Regions from separate parts of the Microbacterium betulae genome, predicted to be linked through region 1. Evidence: predicted binding sites of a transcription regulator. Region 1 holds the regulator's gene; the other holds the start of a gene.

Region 1 (7,190 bases):
CCCGTGACGACCATCCGCGTGCCGAAGCCGAGACGGGTGAGGAACATCTTCATCTGCTCGGGCGTGGTGTTCTGCGCCTCGTCGAGCACGACGAAGGAGTCGTTCAGGGTACGGCCGCGCATGTAGGCGAGGGGGGCGACCTCGATCGTGCCGCTCGCCATGAGCTTGGGCACCGCCTCGGGGTCCATCATCTCGTTGAGGGCGTCGTACAGCGGGCGCAGGTACGGGTCGATCTTGTCCGTGAGCGTCCCGGGCAGGAACCCCAGCCGCTCCCCCGCCTCGACGGCCGGACGCGTGAGGATGATGCGGTTGACCTCGCGTCGCTGCAGCGCCTGGACGGCCTTCGCCATCGCGAGATAGGTCTTCCCCGTACCGGCGGGACCGATGCCGAACACGATGGTGCTCTCGTCGATGGCGTCGACGTACTGCTTCTGGCCGAGCGTCTTGGGGCGGATGATCCTGCCGCGCGTGGAGAGGATCGCCTCGCCCAGCACCTCGCTCGGGCGCGGTCCGCCCTGCTCGAGGATCCGGTTCGACGTCGCGATGTCGGAGGGGCCGAGGTCGTGGCCGTCGCGCGTCAGCTGCAGGAGCTCGTCGACGAGGGCGCGAGCCGCACGGACCGACGCGGCGACGCCCGTGAGGGTGATCTCGTTCCCGCGAACGTGCACGTCGACCGCGGGATGCTCCTTCTCGACCATCCGCAGCAGACGATCCTGCGGTCCGAGCAGGCGCACCATCGCGACGCCGTCGGCGAGGACCGTCTGCGTGACGACGTCGTCCGCCGACGCGGGGCCCGTGGGGCTTGTGGGGTCAGTTGCCAACGAGGCTCTTCTCCTGGAGGTCTCCGGCGAGCACGTGCGCATGCACGTGGAACACGGTCTGGCCCGCGTCTGCGCCGGTGTTGAAGATCAGTCGGAACTGCCCGCCCGCGCGCTCGTCGGCGAGCCCCTGGGCCACCGCGACCACCTCGGCGAGCAGATCGGGGTCGCCGGCTGCGAGCTCGGCGACGTCGCGGTAATCCTCCGTCTTGGGGATGACGAGCAGGTGCAGCGGCGCCCGCGGGCTGATGTCGGTGATCGCGAAGACCCTGTCGGTCTCCGCGACGATGTCGCCCGGGATGTCGCCCCGCAGGATGCGCGTGAAGATCGACGGCTCGCTCATGGGTTCGAGTCTAACGACCAGGGCTACCAGCGCCCCAGCCCGGCGTTGACGACGGCGAGCGCCGCGGGGCCCGCGGTGGACGTGCGGAGGATCGTCGCCCCCAGGCGCACCCGCTCGGCTCCCGCCTGCGCGAGACGGTCGAGCTCCTCGGGGGCGATGCCGCCCTCCGGCCCCACCACGAGGACGACGTCGCGCGCGTCCGTGAAGGAGACCTCGGTGAGCGCGGTGTCCGCGGTCGGGTCCAGCACGAGCATCCGCGCCTGCGCCGCACGCTGCGCGAGCGCAGCGATCGCCTCGACGGGAGCGACCTCGGCGATCCACGCCCGATGGGCCTGCTTGGCCGCCTCGCGCACGATCGCGGCCCAGCGCGCACGGCCCTTCTCGGCCTTGGCGCCCTCCCAGCGTGAGACGCTCCGCGCGGCCTGCCAGGGAACGACGCCGTCGACGCCGAGCTCCGTGGCCGCCTGCACCGCGAGCTCGTCCCTGTCGCCCTTCGCGAGCGCCTGGACGAGGACGAGACGGGGACGCGGTGCCGGGACGTCCTCCCGCGCCGTGATCCGCACGACCACGCGGTCCCGTTCGACCGACTCGCACGTGCCCGTGATCCACGCGCCCCGCCCGTCCGTCACCGTCACGCCCTCGCCGGCGCGCACGCGGCGCACCGCTGCGGCGTGGTGCGCCTCGGATCCGCCGAGCTCGATCGCGTCGCCGACGGCCGCCTCTGCGGCGGAGGGGTCGTGGAAGTGCAGCGCCATGGCCCGCCCCTCAGCCGCGGAACCTGTCGCGGAGCTTCGAGAACAGTCCCTGCTGGAACTCCGCCAGTCGCGGCGACGGGGCCTTCGTGCGCCTGGCCAGCTCCTCGAGGAGCTCGCGGGTCTTGTGATCGACCTTCGTCGGCGTGACCACCTGCACTCCGACACGCAGATCGCCGCGACGCGAGGAGCGGAGGCCGGTGATGCCGCGATCCCTGACCGTGAGGATCTCGCCCGACTGGATCCCGGCGCGCACCTCCACCTCCACGGCGCCGTCGAGGCCGTCGATCGACGTGGTCGTCCCGAGGATCGCGTCGGTCATCGACACCTCGAGCGTCGCCAGCAGGTCGTCGCCGTCGCGGCTGAAGACGGGGTGCGGGGCGACGGTGACCTCGACGTACAGGTCGCCGTTGGGGCCGCCCGCCTGCCCCACCTCGCCGGAGCCGGGCAGCTGCAGCCGCAGACCGGTCTCGACGCCGGCGGGGATGTCGAGGGAGACCGTGCGGCGCGATCGCACCCTGCCCTGCCCGTGGCACGTCGTGCAGGGCTGCGGGATGACCGTGCCGTAGCCCTGGCACGTGCCGCAGGGCTGGCTCGTCACCATGTTGCCGAGAAGGCTCCGCACCTGACGCTGGACGTGGCCCGTGCCGCGGCAGATGTCGCACGTCTGCGGGCTCGTCCCGGGCTGACAGCACGAGCCCTGGCACGTCTCGCACAGCACGGCGGTGTCGACCTCGATGTCGCGGTGGGTCCCGAAGACGACGTCGCCCAGGTCGAGCGTGACGCGGACGAGAGCGTCCTGGCCGCGCTCCCGGCGGGACCGCGGCCTGCCGCTGCGCCCGCCTCCGCCTCCGGCCGCGCCGAAGAAGGTCTCGAAGATGTCGCCGAAGCCGCCGAAGCCCGCTCCTCCGAACGGGGACTCGTCCCCGCCCATGTCGTATCGGCGCCGCTGCTCGGGATCGCTCAGCACGTCGTACGCGTGCGTGACCGACTTGAACTCCTCCGCCGCCTCCGGCGCGGGGTTCACGTCGGGGTGCAGCCGGCGCGCCAATCGGCGGTACGCCTTCTTGATGTCCTCCTGCGAAGCGTCCTTCGACACACCGAGGGTCTCGTAGTGATCAGCCACGTCAGCCTTCCTGCGGACGCCGTGCGTCCGTGCCGTGATCCGTCCGGACGGTGCCTCAGCGCCGTCCCTCGTCTTCGTCCAGCAGCCTCGTGAGGTACCGGGCGACCGCCCGTACCGCCGCGAGGTTGCGCGGATAGTCCATACGGGTGGGGCCCATGAGCCCGATGCGCGCGGCCCCGACCGCCGAGTCGTACTCGCTCGCCACGATCGACGCCTCCGCGAGCCCGAACGCGGCGTTCTCCCGTCCGATGCTCGCCGACAGGCCCTGGCCGTCCGCGACCATCTCGCTCATCAGCCGCAGCAGCGTGACCTGCTCCTCGATCGCCTCGAGGAGCGGGTGGATGCTCCCGCGGAAGTCCTGCTCCCGCTTCGCGAGCGTCGCCGACCCCGCCATCATGAGCCGATTCTGGCGGAACTCGTCGAGCTCCTCCGACGCGGCGACGGCCACCGCGTGCAGCGCCGCCTCCGCGGGGGTGAGGTGCACGCTCGCCGCGGTGCGCGCGAGGGACAGCTGCTCGGCGGCCTCGGCCACCGAACGCCCTGTGAGGCGCGGGATCAGGCGTGCGCCGACCGCCGCCACGCCGGCCTCGTCGAGGGGCTGGGGCAGGATCGTGATGCGCTGCGAGACGCGACCGGTGTCGGTGACGATGATGACGAGCAGCCGGTGCGGATCGAGCGGCACGAGCTGGACATGGGTGACGTTCGCCCGGGAGAACGAGGGGTACTGCACGAGCGCGACCTGGCCGGTGAGCTGGGTCAGCAGCCGCACGGTGCGGGCGAGCAGCTCGTCGAGGTCGGCGGGGTCGCCGAGGAACGCGGTGATCGCGGCGCGCTGAGCCGAGGAGAGCGGGCGCAGCTCCGCGAGATGGTCGACGAACACCCGGTACCCCTTGTCGGTCGGGACGCGGCCCGACGAGGTGTGCGGCTGGGCGATGAGCTCCTCGTCCTCGAGGAGCGCCATGTCGTTGCGGATGGTCGCCGCGGAGACGCCGAAGGAGTGCCGGTCGACGATCGAGCGGCTGCCGACGGGCTCATGGGTGTCGACGTAGTCCTGCACGATCGCGCGGAGGACCTGAAGGCCGCGCTCGCTGACCATGTGCGCTCCTCTCCCCTGGCACTCGACGACTCCGAGTGCCAGTCTACCGATCCGCGGCCGTCGCCGGGGCGCGCCGCGACGCGTCAGGCGGTGAGCGCGCGGACCACCGCGTCGGCGAGCAGCCTCCCCCGCAGCGTCAGCACGATCCGCCCCTTCAGCGCCGCGGCGGGCACGACGAGACCGTCCGCGATGAGGCCGGCGACCGCGCTGCGCGCCCCCGCGTCGAGGTCGTCGATCGCGAGCCCCTCGCGGATGCGGCTCCGCAGCAGCACCCGCTCCAGCGTCCGCGACTCCTCGTCCGGCCGCTCGCGGCCCGCCGCGGGAGACTCCTGCGCCGCGAGGCGCTGCGCGTAGGCGGCGGGATGCTTGACGTTCCACCAGCGCAGTCCTGCGACGTGGCTGTGGGCCCCCGGGCCGAAGCCCCACCAGTCGGCCCCCGTCCAGTAGGCGAGGTTGTGCCGCGACCGGTGGGCCTCTCCGCGCGACCAGTTGGAGACCTCGTACCAGTCGTAGCCGGCGTCGCCGAGCGCCGCATCCGCGAGCGCGTACATGTCGGCCTGCAGGTCGTCGTCGGGCGCGGGCGCCTCGCCGCGCCTGATCTGGCGGGCGAGCTTCGTGCCGTCCTCGACGATGAGCGCGTATGCGGACAGATGATCGGGATCGAGCTCGAGGGCCGCATCGAGCGAGGCCCGCCAGTCGTCGAGGGTCTCGCCCGGCGCTCCGTAGATGAGGTCCACGCTCACGTCGAGGCCGGCCGCTCGGCCCGCCTCCACGGCCGTGCGGACGTTCGACGGGGTGTGGGTGCGGTCGAGCGCGGCGAGCACGCGGGGCACGGCCGACTGCATGCCCACGGACATCCGCGTCACGCCCGCGTCGGCGAGCTCGTCGGCGACCTCCTGCGTGACCGTGTCCGGGTTCGCCTCGACCGTCACCTCCGCGCCGGGCGCGATGCCGAACGCGTCGCGGACGCCCGTCAGCATCCGTGCGAGGTCCCCGGCGGGCAGGAGGGTCGGGGTCCCGCCGCCGAAGAAGACCGTGCTGGCCGGGCGGCTCCCCGCCGCCTCCCCGAGGACCTCCCTGGCCAGCCCGACCTCCTGCAGCAGGACGTCCGCGTACTCGTCCTGGCGGGCGCCGCGCAGCTCGCCCGAGGTGTACGTGTTGAAGTCGCAGTAGCCGCAGCGGACCCGGCAGAACGGCACGTGCAGGTACACGCCGAAGTCCGTCGACGGGTCGAGCGGGAGGTCATGCGGCAGCCGCCCGTCGGCGGGAGCGGGATCGCCGACGGGAAGCGGGCCGGCCATCACGTCCCCGTGCTGAACAGCGGCGAGATCGCGCGCAGGTACGCCGCGAACAGCGCCTTGCGGCGGCGCCTCACGAGGCCGCGGAAGATCCGGTTCCCGAGCGAGACGGGGCGATCGAAGGCGCGGACGTCGAACCAGACCTCGTCGTTGTCGCGCCATTCGATCAGGAAGGACTCCTCGCCGCTCACGACCGACTCGCCCACCGTGCCGAGGGCGAAGCCGACGCGGCGCGCCTCCTCGATCACGAAGATGACGCGGAGCTCGGCGTCGGCCCGGGAGCCCCCCACCTTGCCGTGGACCGTGACGGTCGTCCCGGCTCCCACGAACGGCGTGCCGTCCGCGTCGAAGCGCTGGTCCTGGTCGGACCGGCTCGGCGCGACCGCGTTCCCCTCGTCGTCGAAGCTCACGCCCGTGTACGTCGGGCCGGGGGCAGGGCGCACATCCGTGAGCACGAGTCCGGCGCCCTTGAGCGCCCCCCACGAGAGGAGGGAGTCGACCGCCGTGCGGAACCGCTCCTCTCCGCTGCCGATCCGCCACGCGGCGGCGGCGGGGATGCTGCCCTCCGGCGGATACTGCAGCAGATCGGGCGCCTGCGTGGCCCCGACCGCTGCATAGTCGACCGTCTCGTCTCGGAAGGTCGCCCGGCGCATGGTGTCCACCCTAACCGCAGCCCCTGGCTACTTCGCGGACTTCGACTCGACGTCCCCGGACAGGGCGGCGATGAACGCCTCCTGGGGGACCTCGACGCGGCCGACCATCTTCATCCGCTTCTTGCCTTCCTTCTGCTTCTCGAGGAGCTTGCGCTTGCGGGTGATGTCGCCGCCGTAGCACTTGGCGAGCACGTCCTTGCGCATGGCGCGGATGTTCTCGCGCGCGATGACGCGCGCCCCGATCGCCGCCTGGATGGGCACCTCGAACTGCTGACGCGGGATGAGCTTGCGCAGACGCTCGGTCATCGTCGTGCCGTAGGAGTAGGCCTTCTCACGGTGCACGATGGCGCTGAAGGCGTCGACGCGGTCTCCCTGCAGCAGGATGTCGACCTTCACGAGGTCGGCCTCCTGCTGCCCCTCGGGCTCGTAGTCGAAGCTCGCATAGCCCTGGGTGCGGCTCTTGAGCTGGTCGAAGAAGTCGAACACGATCTCGGCGAGCGGCATCGTGTACTTCAGCTCGACGCGCTCCGCCGAGAGGTAGTCCATCCCCAGCATCGTCCCGCGACGGTTCTGGCACAGCTCCATGACGGTGCCGACGAACTCCTTCGGCGTGAGGATCGACGCGCGCACGATGGGCTCCGAGACCGACCCGATCTTGCCCTCGGGATACTCGCTCGGGTTCGTCACGACGATCTTCTCGCCCGTCTCCGTCGTCACCTCGTAGACGACGCTCGGAGCGGTCGTGATGAGATCGAGGCCGAACTCCCGCGAGAGCCGTTCCGTGATGATCTCCAGGTGCAGCAGGCCGAGGAACCCGCACCGGAACCCGAAGCCGAGCGCGACGGAGGTCTCCGGCTCATAGGCGAGCGAGGCGTCGGAGAGCTTGAGCTTGTCGAGCGCCTCGCGGAGGTCCGGGTAGTCGCTGGCGTCGATCGGGTACAGGCCGGAGAACACCATGGGCTTCGGGTCCGTGTATCCCGGCAGCGCGTCCGAGGCCGGCGTCCGCTGGTTCGTGACCGTGTCGCCGACCTTGGACTGCCGGACGTCCTTCACCCCCGTGATGAGATAGCCCACCTCGCCCGCCGCGAGGCCGTTCGACGGCGT
Region 2 (7,190 bases), 860 kb from region 1:
CACGCGGCTCGTGTCGCGGAGCACGCCGATCAGGGTCACGGCGAGGAGGCCGAAGACGAGCGCGCCCAGGGCGAACGGCGCCCCGACGATGTACGCGATGACCACCCCGGGGAGCACGGCGTGCGAGACGGCGTCGCCCATGAGCGACCATCCGACGAGGACGAGCCAGCACGACAGCAGGGCGCACACGATCGCGGCGACGACGGTCGCGGCGAGCGCCCGGACCATGAAGTCGTACTGCAGGGGCTCGAGGAGCAGATCGAGGGGGTTCATGCGGCGTCCGCTCCGAGTCCGAAGGCGCGGGCGAGATTCTCCGGGCGCAGCGCCTCGTGCACCCCGCCGTGGAAGAGCGGGCGACGCAGCAGCAGGACGGCCTCGTCGGCGAGATCGGGGACGGCGTGCAGGTCATGGGTGGAGACGAGGACGGTGCAGCCCTCGGCCGCGAGCTCGCGCAGCAGGCCCACGATGGTGGCCTCCGATCGCTTGTCGACGCCCGCGAAGGGCTCGTCGAGGAGGAGGACGCGCGCCCGCTCCGCTCGCTCCTGCGCGAGCTGGGCGATGCCGCGCGCGACGAAGGCGCGCTTGCGCTGCCCGCCCGAGAGCTGCCCGATCTGACGGTCGGCGAGCGCGGTCAGGTCGACCCGTGCGAGCGCCTCGTCGACGGCGACGCGGTCCTCCGGCCGGGCGCGCCGGGTGACCCCCTGCCGGCCGTACCGGCCCATCATCACGACGTCGCGCACGGAGACGGGGAACGTCCAGTCGACGTCCTCGCTCTGCGGCACGTATCCGACGATCCCCCTCCGCCGTGCCCGGAGCGGGGCCGCGCCGTCCACGCGCACCTCGCCGGCATCGGGCCGGATCAGCCCGAGGACGGTCTTGAAGAGCGTCGACTTGCCGGAGCCGTTCATGCCGATGAGCGCCGTCACGCGCCCGGCTGGCACGGAGAGCGTCGCCCGGTCGAGCGCGACGACGTCGCGATAGCGGACGGTGACGTCGTCGACCTCGATCGCCGCGCTCACGACCCGCTCCCCGTCAGCCCCGCGACGATCGTCTCGGCGTCGTGGCGGATGAGGTCGAGATACGTCGGCACCGGCCCGTCCTCCTCCGAGAGCGAGTCGACGTAGAGCGTCCCGCCGAAGACCGCGTCGGTGGCGTCGACGACCTGCTGGATGGGCCTGTCCGACACGGTCGACTCGCAGAAGACCGCGGGCACGCCGTCGTCTTCGACGAACTCGATCGCCGCGGCGATCTGCTGCGGCGTCGCCTGCTGCTCGGCGTTGACCGGCCAGATGTACGCCTCGGTGAGCCCCGCGTCGCGGGCGAGGTACGAGAAGGCGCCCTCGCACGTGACGAGCGCCCGCTCGTTCTCGGGGAGCCCGGCGAGCCTGTCGACGAGGTCGTCCTGCACCGTCTGGAGCTCTTCCCTGTACGCGTCCGCGTTCGCGAGGAACTCCGCCGCGTGCTCGGGCGCGAGCTCGCCGAACGCCTCGGCCATGTTGTCGGCGTACGTCTGCACGTTCAGCGGGCTCATCCAGGCGTGCGGGTTGGGGCGGCCGGCATACGCGTCCGCCGCGATGCCGATCGGCTCGACGCCCTCGGAGACGACGACGTGGGGCACGTCGACCGTCTCGACGAACTGCGCGAACCACGCCTCGAGGCCCAGGCCGTTGTCGAGGACGAGGTCGGCGTCGGCGGCGCGGCGGATGTCGCCGGGCGTCGGCTCGTACCCGTGGATCTCGGCGCCGGGCTTGGTGATGGACTCCACCCGGAGGCGGTCGCCCGCGACGTTCCGGGCGATGTCGGCGAGCACCGTGAAGGTCGTGAGGACGACCGGTCGGTCGTCCTGCCCCGAGGCGCCGCCGGCCGCGCAGCCCGAGGCCGCCGCCGCGAGGAGGACGAGGCTCCCGAAGGAGCGGAAGAGATTTTTCGGCACACCGAAAACCTACGTTTTCGGCGCACCGAAAACAAGCCGATCGCCCCGTGTCTCCCTGCGCCTGCGTGCATCCCGGCCGTCGTGCGTCCGGGCCGCCCCGTTCGAATGCCGAAGTCGTCCCGCCTCGCAGGCGGAAGCGGGACGGTTTCGTCATTCGAACGCGGAGGGGACGGGGACGGCGGGGCGGCGGAGTGCGCCCGGACGCGGGGAAGGCCCCGGGTCCGCGACGGGATCCGGGGCCTTCCGGGAGAGGATCAGCCCTCGTACGGCACGTAGGTGTTGTCGTCCTGGTACTCGTAGATGTTGATCATGCCCTCGGTCGGGTCTCCGACGTCGTCGAACGTGACGGGGCTCGAGACGCCGTCGTAGTCCGCCGTGCCGCCGTCGAGGATGATGTCGGCGCAGGCGGCGAAGGTCTCGCACTTCTCGCCGTCTCCGGTGCCGCCCGACACCTCCTGCAGCTTGGCCGCGATGTCGGCCGGATCGGTCGACCCCGACGCGAGCGACGCGAGGGCGATGAGGTTCACCGCGTCGAAGGCCTCGGGGGCGTAGGTGTAGTCGCTCAGCGCATCGGCTCCGCTCTCCTCCACGTACGCGTCGAGCCCCTCGACGAACTCCTGCACCTGGTCCGGCGTCGGACCGGGGTAGGTGCCCTTGGCGCCCGTGAGCGTCCCCGGGTCGAAGTCGGCCTCGTACGACGCCATGTTGCCGTCGACGAAGAACAGGTCCTCCGCGGGGAAGCCCTGCGACACGAGGTTCGGCACGATGACCTTGGCCTCGTCGAACGTGATCAGCGAGATCGCGTCGGGGTCGGCCGCGAGCACCTCGGAGATCTGCGAGTCGAACGTCGTGTCGCCCGGGTTGAACGTCGCGCTCGCGACGACCTCGCCGCCGGCGTTCTCGAACGCCTCCGTGATGTAGCTCGCGAGGCCCGTGCCGTAGGCGTCGTTGAGCACGATGAGGCCGAGCGTCTGGTACCCCTGCTCGGCGACGAAGTTGCCGTGCACGTCGCCCTGCAGCACGTCGGACGGCGCGGTGCGGAAGTACAGGCCGTTGTCGTCGTACGTCGTGAAGGCGTCGGAGGTGTTCGCCGGGGAGATCTGGACGACCCCGGCGCCGACGACCTGGTCGATGAACTGGAGCGAGACGCCCGAGGACGCGGCCCCGACGATGGCCGACACGTTCTCGCTGAGGAGACGCGGGATCTCGGTCTCGTACGCCTTGTTGTCGAGGTCGCCGGAGTCGCCGTGGACGACGTCGAGCTCGAGGCCCGATGTCTCCGTGTACTCGTTGATGAGCGACTGCGCGTAGTTGACGCCCTCGATCTCGGGCGGGCCGAGGAACGCGAGCGAGCCGGTCACGGGCAGGGCCGTCCCGATCTTCAGCGCGAGGTCTCCCCCGACCTCCGCCGAGGTGGAGTCGTCCGGCTCTTCCGACTCCGCCGTGTCGGTGCCGCCCGATGCGCAGCCCGCCAGCACGAGCGCCGTCGCTCCTGCCAACGCGACGGCGCCGAGCAGCGCCTTCCTGGATCGAACCATGTGGTCCCGTCCTTTCTCAGTGATCCGGGGATCGTTGTGGTAGCGGTGGAGACCGCGATGCGGGCACGCTACCGATGCATTGCTACGAGGGTGTTTCCGTTTGCGTCCACAGGCGATACCCAGGGTCGCATCGCGATGCAATCGTTATCTGCGGTGTGGCGCGTCTCCGGCGCGGACGGGCAGCACCGCGGGGTCGCAGCACGGCATCCGCTGCTCCGGCGGAGGAGGAGTCGCGCGCAGACGTCCTCCCCGCACGGGCATCGTCCTCCCGCGAGGAATCGGATGTCAGACGACGGGCTCCGCCGCGCGCACGGAGAGGCGGCGCGAGCGACGGGCGTTCCGCACCATGTCGACGGTGAGCACGACGAGCGCCACCCAGACGATGCCGAAGCCGATCCAGCGCTCGGTCGGCATGGGCTCGCCCAGGATGTAGGCGCCGCAGATGAACTGCAGGATGGGCGCGGCGAACTGCAGGAGGCCGACGGTCGTGAGCGACACGCGTCGCGCGCCGGACGCGAACAGCAGCAGCGGAACGGCGGTCGCGACGCCGGCGAGCGAGAGGAGCACCGTGTGCCCGACGCCGGCGGAGCCGTACGTGATGCCGGTCGTGACGGCGACGACGACGAGCTGCACGACGGCGATGGGCGCGAGCCACATGGTCTCGAGGGCGAGACCGCTCACCGCGTCGACCGCCGGGCCGATGCGGTTCTTGACGAGACCGTACACGCCGAAGGACGCGGTGACGATGAGCGAGATCCAGGGCACCGCGCCGTATGCGACGACGATCACGACGACCGCGACGGCGGCGATGCCGATCGCGGCCCACTGCGCGGGGCGCAGCCTCTCGCGCAGCACGACGACGGCGAGCAGCACGGTCGTGATCGGGTTGATGAAGTACCCCAGGCTCACCTCGATCACGTGCCCGGACTGCGTCGCGATGAGGAACGCCTGCCAGTTGACGTAGATGAGGACGCCCGCCAGCGCCGTCCACGACGCGAGCCGCCGGTTGCGCAGCACGGCGAGCATCCGCCCCCATCCGCGCGTGGCCGTGAGAAGGAGCGCGCAGAACACCAGCGAGAGCAGGACGCGCCAGCCGACGACCTCCCAGGGGCCCGTCGGCGCGAGGAAGACGAAGTACAGCGGCAGGACGCCCCACAGCACGTAGGCGCCGAGCCCGTATCCCGTGCCGAGCGCCCGTTCCCGTTCGGCGGATGTCGGTGCGGGGCGCTGGATCACCCGTCCAGGCTAGACCCGGCGGCGGGGCGCCGAGCCGGCCCGAAGAGCCTCCGTCCGCCACATGCCGCCGGAATCCTGCCATCCGGGGAAGACGCCCGGAGACGCCGAGAGGGCCCGGTGCCGAAGCGCCGGGCCCTCTCGAAGGACCTCTCGTCAGCGGACGACGACCGCCAGGACGTCGCGAGCAGACAGCACCAGGTACTCGTCGGCGCCGAACTTGACCTCGGTGCCGCCGTACTTGCTGTACAGCACGCGGTCGCCGACGGCGACGTCGAGCGGGACGCGGTTGCCGTTGTCGTCGATGCGGCCGGGGCCCACGGCCACAACCTCGCCCTCCTGGGGCTTCTCCTTGGCGGTGTCGGGGATGACCAGACCGCTGGCGGTGGTCTGCTCGGCCTCGACCTGCTGGATGACGATACGGTCCTCGAGCGGCTTGATGGAAACCGACACGGTGTACCTCTTCTTTCGTGTGCTTCGACGGAAGACATTCGCACTCTCGTCAGGAGAGTGCTAATCCGAGTGTAGGCCCGGACCTGGCACTCATGCAACGCGAGTGCCAGGTCGATGACGCGGGATGACACGCGACAATGGGGAGCATGGATCAGGGGGAACTGGAAGCGCTGCTCACGACCGAGGGTCTGGCGCTGCTCGACGGGCTCGATCCCGTGGAGACGACGGCGGACGTCGCCCGCGCGGTCTCGCGGCTGCGCGCGGCGGGCCACCCGCCCGCGCTCGTGTCGGCCGTGGTCGGCCAGGCCCGACTGCGCGAACGGGCGGCGACGAAGTTCGGGCCGTTCGCGGCGGGCATGCTCTTCACCCGCGCGGGGCTCGAGCAGGCGACGCGGATGGCCGTCGCCGCGCACCACGCCGGGCGGATGCGCGCGGCGGGGGTCGGCCGGGTCGCGGACCTCGGATGCGGCATCGGCGGCGACGCGCTCGGCTTCGCCGGGCTCGGGATGGACGTCCTCGCCGTGGACGCCGACCCCGTGACCGCGGCGCTCGCGGCGTACAACCTCCGTCCGTTCGGCGATGCCGTCGAGGTCCGCTCGGCGCGCGCCGAGGACGTGGATCTCGACGGCTGGGACGCCGTCTGGCTCGACCCGGCCCGCCGGACGGCCGGGCACTCCGAGACACGCCGCGTGTCGGCATCCGACTACTCGCCCTCGCTCGGCTGGGCTCATGCGCTGGGCGAGCGGTTGCCCGTGGGCCTGAAGCTCGGGCCGGCGCACGACCGCGCGACCCTCCCGCAGGGCGTCGAGGCGCAGTGGGTGAGCGTCGACGGGTCGACCGTCGAGCTCGTGCTGTGGTCGGGAGCGCTGGCGCGCGAGGACATCGGACGGTCGGCGCTCGTCGTCCGCGGCGACGAGGCGCACGAGCTGACGGCCGCCGCCGACGCGGAGGACGAGCCCGTGCATCCGCTCGGCGCATACCTGCACGAGCCGGAGGGCGCCGTCATCCGGGCGCGTCTCGTCGGCGATGTCGCACGGTCGCTCGACGCCGGCCCCGTGGCGCCGGGCATCGCCTACCTCACGGGGGACGCGGCCCTCACGACGCCGTTCGTGTCGTCGTTCCGCGTGCGCGAGACGCTCCCGGCCGACGCGAAGGCGCTCGCGAAGGCGCTGCGCGAACGCGGCATCGGCACGCTCGAGATCAAGAAGCGCGGCGTCGACGTCGACCCGGCGCTGCTGCGGAGGCGGCTGGGCCTGAAGGGCGATGCCTCTGCGACGCTCTTCCTCACCCGCATCGCCGGCCGCCGCACGGCCGTGCTCGCCGAGAGGGTGTGAGGCGGGGCACCCGTCCGATCGGGCGTCGGCGGATGCCCCGCGACTACGGCAGCGACGGCAGCTCGAGCGCCGGCGCCTCGCCGAGCTGGCCGACGATCCACAGCGCCCAGACGCCGCAGAACAGCACCGCGGCCACGGCGAGCCCCAGCCCCCACCAGGCGAGCACGCGCTGCGCATGGCGGCGGGCGAGGGCGATCACGGCGAGCAGCGCGGCGATGAGGGCGAGCGGCGCGACCCAGGGCGTGAACCACGACATCGTGAGCGAGAACGTCCCGACGACCATCGACGGGCTCGAGAGCGAGATCCGGCGCCGGGCCGGCCGGGAGGGCAGCACGTTGAGCAGCTCGGCGTCGTCGAGCCGCGCGGCCTCCTCCGGCTCCGTCATGCGCGCCGGGACACCTGGATGTCCGTGACGGGCAGGGTCGAGTCGGCGCCGAAGACGAGCGTCGACGGCTCCCGTCCGCTCTGGATGAGCTCGGACGCGAGCGCGGCGATCATCGCGCCGTTGTCGGTGCAGAGGCTGAGCGGCGGGATGCGCACCGTGACGCCCGCGGCCTCCGCGCGGGCGAGGGCGACCTCGCGCAGCCGTCGGTTCGCGATGACGCCGCCGCCGAGGAGCAGACGCGGCACGCCGTGCTCCGCGCACGCGTCGAGCGCCTTGGTGACGAGCACGTCGACGACCGCCTCCCGGAAGCTCGC

The links. Region 1 encodes HrcA, which represses chaperone genes, less so after heat shock. Its sites were predicted from a motif close to TTNGCACTCGNNNNNNNCGAGTGCNAA; they were not measured.
Region 2: a site for HrcA is predicted at 5,241-5,267, ahead of groES (co-chaperone GroES). Genes of this name have one in related genera too.

The regions. Positions count from the first base shown of each region.
Region 1 is NZ_CP118157.1:1,794,786-1,801,975, reverse strand. Features, by position in the region: gene N8K70_RS08450 (PhoH family protein) at 1-737, opposite strand, end outside; gene N8K70_RS08445 (HIT domain-containing protein) at 811-1,161, opposite strand; gene N8K70_RS08440 (16S rRNA (uracil(1498)-N(3))-methyltransferase) at 1,185-1,916, opposite strand; gene dnaJ (molecular chaperone DnaJ) at 1,927-3,039, opposite strand; gene hrcA (heat-inducible transcriptional repressor HrcA) at 3,095-4,135, opposite strand; gene hemW (radical SAM family heme chaperone HemW) at 4,219-5,436, opposite strand; gene N8K70_RS08420 (DUF1990 family protein) at 5,436-6,086, opposite strand; gene lepA (translation elongation factor 4) at 6,114-7,190, opposite strand, start outside.
Region 2 is NZ_CP118157.1:2,653,327-2,660,516, forward strand. Features, by position in the region: gene N8K70_RS12570 (metal ABC transporter permease) at 1-273, opposite strand, end outside; gene N8K70_RS12575 (metal ABC transporter ATP-binding protein) at 270-1,019, opposite strand; gene N8K70_RS12580 (metal ABC transporter substrate-binding protein) at 1,016-1,933, opposite strand; gene N8K70_RS12585 (ABC transporter substrate-binding protein) at 2,188-3,471, opposite strand; gene rarD (EamA family transporter RarD) at 3,757-4,704, opposite strand; gene groES (co-chaperone GroES) at 4,861-5,157, opposite strand; gene N8K70_RS12600 (class I SAM-dependent methyltransferase) at 5,304-6,491, shown strand; gene N8K70_RS12605 (hypothetical protein) at 6,535-6,876, opposite strand; gene tsaD (tRNA (adenosine(37)-N6)-threonylcarbamoyltransferase complex transferase subunit TsaD) at 6,873-7,190, opposite strand, start outside.